2 regions of the Micromonospora sp. NPDC047187 genome follow, and region 1 is predicted to be linked to the other one. Evidence: riboswitches for the same ligand, from Rfam matches in the RefSeq annotation. Region 1 holds a riboswitch; the other holds the start of a gene.
What was found. A riboswitch is a leader RNA that binds a small molecule or an ion and turns the genes downstream of it on or off. The one in region 1 is predicted to bind S-adenosylmethionine.
Positions count from the first base shown of each region.

Region 2: another riboswitch for S-adenosylmethionine. It lies ahead of ABZ794_RS18045 (hypothetical protein); the one in region 1 lies ahead of thrC (threonine synthase).

Region 1 is NZ_JBEYUF010000007.1:254,657-258,052, forward strand. It holds gene ABZ794_RS15315 (DoxX family protein) at 49-504, shown strand; gene ABZ794_RS15320 (metalloregulator ArsR/SmtB family transcription factor) at 711-1,016, opposite strand; gene ABZ794_RS15325 (DMT family transporter) at 1,108-1,917, shown strand; SAM riboswitch class I at 1,986-2,121, shown strand; gene thrC (threonine synthase) at 2,132-3,396, shown strand, end outside.
Region 2 is NZ_JBEYUF010000010.1:67,659-71,054, reverse strand. It holds gene ABZ794_RS18050 (hypothetical protein) at 1-385, opposite strand, end outside; gene ABZ794_RS18045 (hypothetical protein) at 561-1,163, opposite strand; SAM riboswitch class IV at 1,191-1,311, opposite strand; gene ABZ794_RS18040 (serine/threonine-protein kinase) at 1,407-2,981, opposite strand; gene ABZ794_RS18035 (type I restriction endonuclease) at 3,099-3,396, opposite strand, start outside.

The sequences.
Region 1 (3,396 bases):
ATGCCTCAGGATCGACGAGACCCATTCACTCTCCTCGATGGAGGTGCCATGAACGTCTCTCGGCTCGGCGGGCCGACCCTGTCCCTGTTCCGCATCGTGATCGGCCTGCTGTTCACGTTGCACGGCCTGTCCTCGGTGTTCGGGTTGTTCGGCGGCAACCCGATGACTGGCAAGGCGGTCCCGCTCGGCACCTGGCCGGGCTGGTGGGCTGCCTTGATCCAGTTGGTCTGCGGCGTACTGGTGCTGGTCGGGCTCTTCGCCCGGCCCGCCGCGCTGCTCGCCTCCGGCTCGATGGCGTACGCCTACTTCGTGGTGCACCAGCCGGATGCGCTGCTGCCGCTGCACAACGGAGGCGAGCGGGCAGCGCTCTTCTGCTGGGCATTCCTGCTGGTCGCGGCTCTCGGCCCGGGCGCCTGGGCACTCGACACGCTGCTCACCCGGCGTCGCACCCACACCCCCTCGGCACCGGCTTCGGCGGCCGAGCCCGACGCGGTGTCCGTCTGATCGCACCCGAACCACGCGTCGCCGAAGCCTCGACGAGGCGGCTTCGGCGGCGCGCCGGGTGAGGTGCCCCGTCGGGCCGCACCTCTTCGCTGATGTCGCAGACGACTCAGCTCCAAAGCGAGCGCCTGGGGCAGGTCCGACCCGCCCCCCGCCGCCGTGTCTGGCGGCGGCCGGACGGGCCGATGTGGGCCAGGGTGGGGGCGAGGTCAGGCCGGCGGGCGCTGGGTGAGGACCGCGTCCAGCAGGCCCGGGTAGAGCTTGTCCAGCTCGTCCCGGCGCAGCCGGACCAGTCGGCTGGTGCCGGCCGCCCGGGTCCGGGTCAGGCCCGCCTCGCGCAGCACCCTGAGGTGGTGGCTGCGGGTCGCCTTGGAGACGCCGAAGTCGAAACTGCCGCAGGCGGACTCGCCGCCCTCGGCGAGCGCCCGGACGATCTGTAGCCGCACGTCGTCGGCGAGTGCGGCCAACACGTTGGTGACCGGTACGGCGGTCAGGTCGGGCTCGTGCGGCTCCATGTGACCAGTGTAACCCTTGTTCGACAACTATCGAACGACGCCCTATGGTCGGTGTCGTTGGTTCGACGATACTCGAACATTGGAGTTGCCGATGCGATCCCGCGCCACCGCGTACCCACTGGTCGCCGTGCTCGGCTGGGGCGTGATGTTTCCGATCCTGGCCAGCGCGCTCGACCGGGTCGACCCGCTCAACCTGACCACCGCGCGCTACCTGCTGGCCGCCGTCGTCCTGGTCGCCATCCTGCTGCTCCGCGAGGGTGCCGGCGCGCTCCGGCACGGTGGCCGCGCGCTGGAGGTGGTGGTGCTCGGAGTGGTCGGCTTCGCGGGCTTCAACCTGCTCACCAACCTGGCGCTCGAACACGCCGCCCCGCAGCAGATCTCCCTATTCGTGGCCACCACTCCGGTGATCACCCAGTTGGTCCGCTGGGCCCGTGACGGCGTACGCCCGAAGCCGCTGCTGCTGGCCCTCTCCCTGGTGGCGCTCCTCGGCGTCGGTCTGGTGATCACGCGCGGCAGCCTGGCCGGGCTCGGCCAGTTCGGCCTCGGCGGGCTCATGATGATCGGCGCGGTGCTGGGCTGGGGCATCTACACCCACGGCGCCAGCCGGTTCGGCGAGTGGTCACCGCTGCGCTTCACCACACTGACCGCGCTCGCCGGCACGGCCGCCATGCTCGTCCTGAGCGTCGGGGCCGACGCCGTCGGCTGGCAGCACGCGCCGGCCGCCGCCGACCTCGTGGCGGTCGCCCCGCAACTGGCGTACGCCGTCCTGGTGGGTGCCGTGATCGCCGCCCTGATCGCCGCGAACCTCGCGGCCCGGCCCCGGACCGAGTCGCTGCCCCGACCGAGCGCGGTGACGGACCCGATCGCGGTGACCGACCCGCTGGCGGTGAGCGCCCGCTGACCCACTACCTGGGATCAGCGCTAGCAGCGACCGACAGCGTTGTCCTAGACTCGACGGCACAACTGAATACCTCATCCAGAGGGGCTGAGGGATACGGCCCGACGACGCCCCGGCAACCACCCTGCGCGCTCACCGCTGAGCGACCCGCGGGGCAGGTGCCAATTCCGTCCCCGCCGCACCGTGCGATGCGGGGAAAGATGAGAGGACTCTCGACATGACGTCGACGCTCGTCGCCTCCGGCATCGACACCTCCGCCAGCCCCGCCCGCGCCCTGGTCTGCCGTGCCTGCTCGGCCCGCTACCCGCTCGCCGCCCAGCACGCCTGTTACGAGTGTTTCGGCCCGCTGGAGGTCGACTACGACACCGCGGCACTGGCCGCCGTCACCCGCGAGCAGATCGAGGCCGGCCCGAACAACATCTGGCGGTACGCCGCCCTGCTCCCCGCCGGCCAGGACCCGGCCAGCCGGGTCACCCTCGACCCGGGGCTGACCCCGCTGGTGGCGGCCCCGCACCTCGCCGCCGAACTGGGCATCACCGCGCCGCTCTGGGTCAAGGACGACAGCGCCAACCCCACCCACTCGTTCAAGGACCGGGTCGTCTCGGTGGCGCTCACCGCCGCCAAGGCACTCGGCTTCAGCCGGTTCGCCTGCGCGTCGACCGGCAACCTGGCCAACTCGGTGGCCGCCCACGCGGCCCGCGCCGGGGCGCCCTCGGTGGTCTTCATCCCCAGCGACCTGGAGCAGGGCAAGGTCATCACCACCGCCGTCTACGGCGGCGAACTGGTCGCCATCGACGGCTCGTACGACGATGTCAACAGGCTCTGCGGCGAGCTGGTGGAGACCGACGAATTCGAGGACACCGCGTTCGTCAACGTGAACGTCCGGCCGTACTACGCGGAGGGCTCCAAGACCCTCGGCTACGAGGTGGCCGAGCAGCTCGGCTGGCGGATCCCGGCGCAGGTGGTCATCCCGATGGCCAGCGGCGAGCTGCTCACCAAGATTGACAAGGCGTTCTCCGAGCTGGTGGAGATCGGCCTGGTCGAGGCGCCCGCCGACGGCTGGAAGGTCTTCGGCGCGCAGTCCGCCGGCTGCAACCCGATCGCCGTCGCCCTGCACGCCGAGACCGACACGATCGTTCCGGTCAAGCCCACCGGCATCGCCAAATCGCTCAACATCGGCGACCCGGCGGCCGGCCTCTACGCCCTGGAGGCGGTCCGCCGCACCGGCGGCTGGATGGAGTACGCCGACGACGACGAGATCCGCGCGGGCATCCGCGATCTGGCCCGTACCACCGGGGTCTTCGCCGAAACCGCTGGTGGGGTCACAGTGGCCGTGCTGCGCAAGCTGGTCGAGTCCGGTCGGCTCGACCCGACGGCCGAGACCGTCGTGTTCAACACCGGCGAGGGTCTGAAGACCATCGATGCGGTGGCCGGCCAGGTCGGTCCGACCCACCACATCAAGCCCTCGCTGCGCGCCGCCCG
Region 2 (3,396 bases), on a different contig from region 1:
GGGCAGCGAGTTGATGGTCGGCTTCGCTGCCTGCGGCCGGCCCGGTGAACCGGAAGGTCCCCACGCCGTCGCCGCTTTCGGAGTAATTCAGCGTGCGCGCCAGTTCGTGGACCGCGTGCCGTAGTGGGGGAGTGCGCGCGCCGAGCAGTGCCAAGCTCAGGTCCGGCCTGGGATGCAGCATGAAGCGCACCATCCAGTCGAAGGCTGAGCCGACGGTGCCAGGGTTCGCCTGGCTCCCAGGCACGACAAGGGAGCCCACGGATTCCCGATACCGTGCCTGCAGGTCATGCCAGCGGCCGAACCGCTCCTGAATGAACAACCTCGCTGGTGAGGCTCTGTTGTTCAATGCCACGGTCAGCGCCGGCCAACCACTGATGATGGTCATGCTTCGACCACCAGGCGCCGACGTCGCTGCCCGCCACTGTCCATCATGGCCGGATGCTATCGAACGCCGCGGCATTCGAGCTGCCCGTCATCACCGGGCCGTCGATGGGCGATGACCAGCGCGGCTGCTGTTCGCGATCTCGCCTACCACCAACAGCAGCCGGCTGGACTGGCGATCAACGAGCGGTGGACAGGAATTCGTTCTGGGCCTGCCGGAGGCTGCTGAGGTCGTTGGGTACGGGCAGGACGCCATAGCGGTCGAAAGCGTCGACGCTTGCTCCAAGCGACGGCGGCGACTGCCGCTGCCACTCGGCCAGCGGCACGCTTGGGCCGACTGGGCGTAGTGGCTCGGCGAGCCGGGCGAACTCCACCTGCTGCCACTCACGTAGCTCGTCGCAACGCCGCATGGAGGCCACCATCGAGGCAGCGACCTCGGTGTTCGTGGCCGTCGGCGGCTGAACCACGTCGCCGTTCATGAGCGAGTGCCGGCCCAGCGGCAGTGCGGCGCGGTGGCCGTACCATTCGCCGACGAGCTGCGAGACGTGTCGGCAGGTTTCGCAGGCCAGCCACGACCACCGGGTTCGGGTGGTCACCGTGTCCCGGACGCACAACACACACAGGTCGAGGTCACCAGGAATGTCCTGGCCCTGCCACTGCTGCTCCCACTCCGGCGTACGGGGCTGGCAGCGGCACCGCTGCTTGCGCCGGGCACCGTCGCGGAGGTGCCCGCAGGTCAGGCAGACCGCGAAAGCAGTCAGGTCCAGCTCTTCGAGTGGCACGGTGAACTCGCTCTCCGGTGCCCGAGGCACCCGCTCTTGCCGTACCGCAGCTTGCGGTCGGCCTGGTCTTCCCCCGGAGGCACCGTGCGCGGGTGGCGCGGTTGCCGGGTCAGCAAGCCGGGAGGCTTGACGCTGACCACTCTTGACGCCCAGGAAGCATAGAGATCACCGATGTCGAGAGCAACCCCGGACAACACGCGAAAGACCTGAGCCGACGGCGGTGGCGGGGCGGTGGCGGATCTATCAGTCGGCGGCGAGTCGGAGCCGGGCAAGCAGGTCGGCGACTTCCCGGGTCAGCTCATGGTCTGGGCCGTAGACGACGCAGAGGTCGTCGTGCAGCGGTTGCAGCTCGTCCGCGGCCTCGGCGGACTTGTCTTCGGAGATCAGCAGTATGCCGATGTTGCGGCGCAGGTCGAGAGCCGTGGGGGAGACGTCGCCGGAGGCGGCGCGTACGTGCGTCAGCACCTGCCGGAACTGGCGCAGGGCTGTTGTGGCCTGGCCGAGTTCAGCCCGGCAGTGGGCTGCCTGCCGGACGCATTCCAACGCGTCCTCGCTGGTGGGGCCAGCGGTGCGGGCGTACGCGGCGGCGAGGGCGTCGAACTCCGGCAGCGCGCGCCGGAAGTCCCCGCCGATGATGAGGATGGCGGCTCGCCGTGATCGCAGGCCCAGCACGCGGGGACTCTCAGCACCGAGCGCCGCGCTGGCGGGACTGATCACGCCCTCGAGTACCTCGGCGGCCTGGGCGAACCGCTCGTCGTTTAGCAGCTCGTCAGATTGTGAGACGGCGGCCTTGATCGCGTCTCGAAGCCCGGTCTGAAGGATCGCCGCCGAATCGGCGGTCGACGTCTCGCTGCGGGGGGCCGGGACCACGGCGGCGGGCGCGGGTCGGCGACGGGGCGCGTTGGGTCGGCGGTACACCAGCGTCGGGTCGGGCATGGTGCTGCTCGCGCGCTCGGAGGCGGGCAGTGCCGATCCAGGTAGGGGCAGGAAGGGCAGCAGCCGCTCGTAGACGTCGTAGGCGTCCGCCGGCCGGTCCTCGGGGGCCTTGGCCAGCAGATCGAGGACCAGCTCCTCAATCGGTGCAGGTACGTCATGGCGGAGCGTCCGTAGAGGTGGTGGCGGCTCGGTGACGTGCTGGTGCCACAGTTCGAAGTCGCTGCCGCCGGCGAAGACCCGCTGCCCGGCGAGGAGTTCGTGCAGGACGCAGCCCAGGGCGTATAGGTCGCTCTGTGGCGTGATCTGTGCGTTCTGGATCTGCTCGGGCGGCATGTAGTGGTGGGTGCCGAGGGCGCTGCCGGTTGCGGTGAGGCGGGTGACGTCGGTGCGCAGGATGGCGGCGATGCCGAAGTCGAGGAGCTTGATAGCCCCATCAGCGGTGACCAGGACGTTGTCGGGTTTGAGGTCGCGGTGCACGACGGGGATGGCGTGGGCGTGGGAGAGGACGGTGCAGATCTGCGCGGCGATAGCGGCTGCCCAGGTGACCGGCAGCGGATGCTGTGGGTCGATGAAGGCCCGCAGGGCGGTGCCGCGAACAAACTCCATCACCAGGTAGAGCCGGTCGTAGGAGCGGTCGAGGACCGCGTCGTACACCTGGGGTACGCCGTGGTGTTGGATGCGTGCGGTGACGCGGGCCTCGCGGCGGAAACGCTTGGCGAACTCTTCCGCCTGCTGCGGGGTTTGCACGGCCTCGACGCGGATGAGTTTGATGGCGACCTCACGGTCGAGGACGCTGTCGTAGCCGCGCCAGACGTGCCCCATGCCGCCGGAGCCGATTTCCTCGACCCGCTCGTATCGACCGGCGATCGGCTCTGCCCGCACGTTGCCCCCACCCCTGCGACTGTCCCAGCCAGAATGGTCAGTGTTGCGGTCGAACCGATCATCGTCCAGGGTTGCCGCCGCGGCGTGTCACGTTGGTGCCGCGACGGCATCAGTGGGTCAGGCCGCCTCGTCGTCGACGACCCCCTCCTGCCGGCGGATCAGTCGCCAGGCGGCGCTGCGGGCGCTGCGGTTGAGCGAGCTGCGGAAGTCGGGCTCCGGACCGAAGTAGCGGCGACCGAGGTCGGCGGCGGTCTCGAAGTGGTCCATCATCTTTTCCTCGAAGACCGGCCCGAAGACGTGGCCGAAGTTCTCCTCGTCGTTGGCGACCGCGGCCTGGCGGACCTTCGGGTCGGCCATCGCCTCGTTCAACGGCTTGACCACGTCATCGTCGGTGAAGCTGGTGCCGAACCGCTCG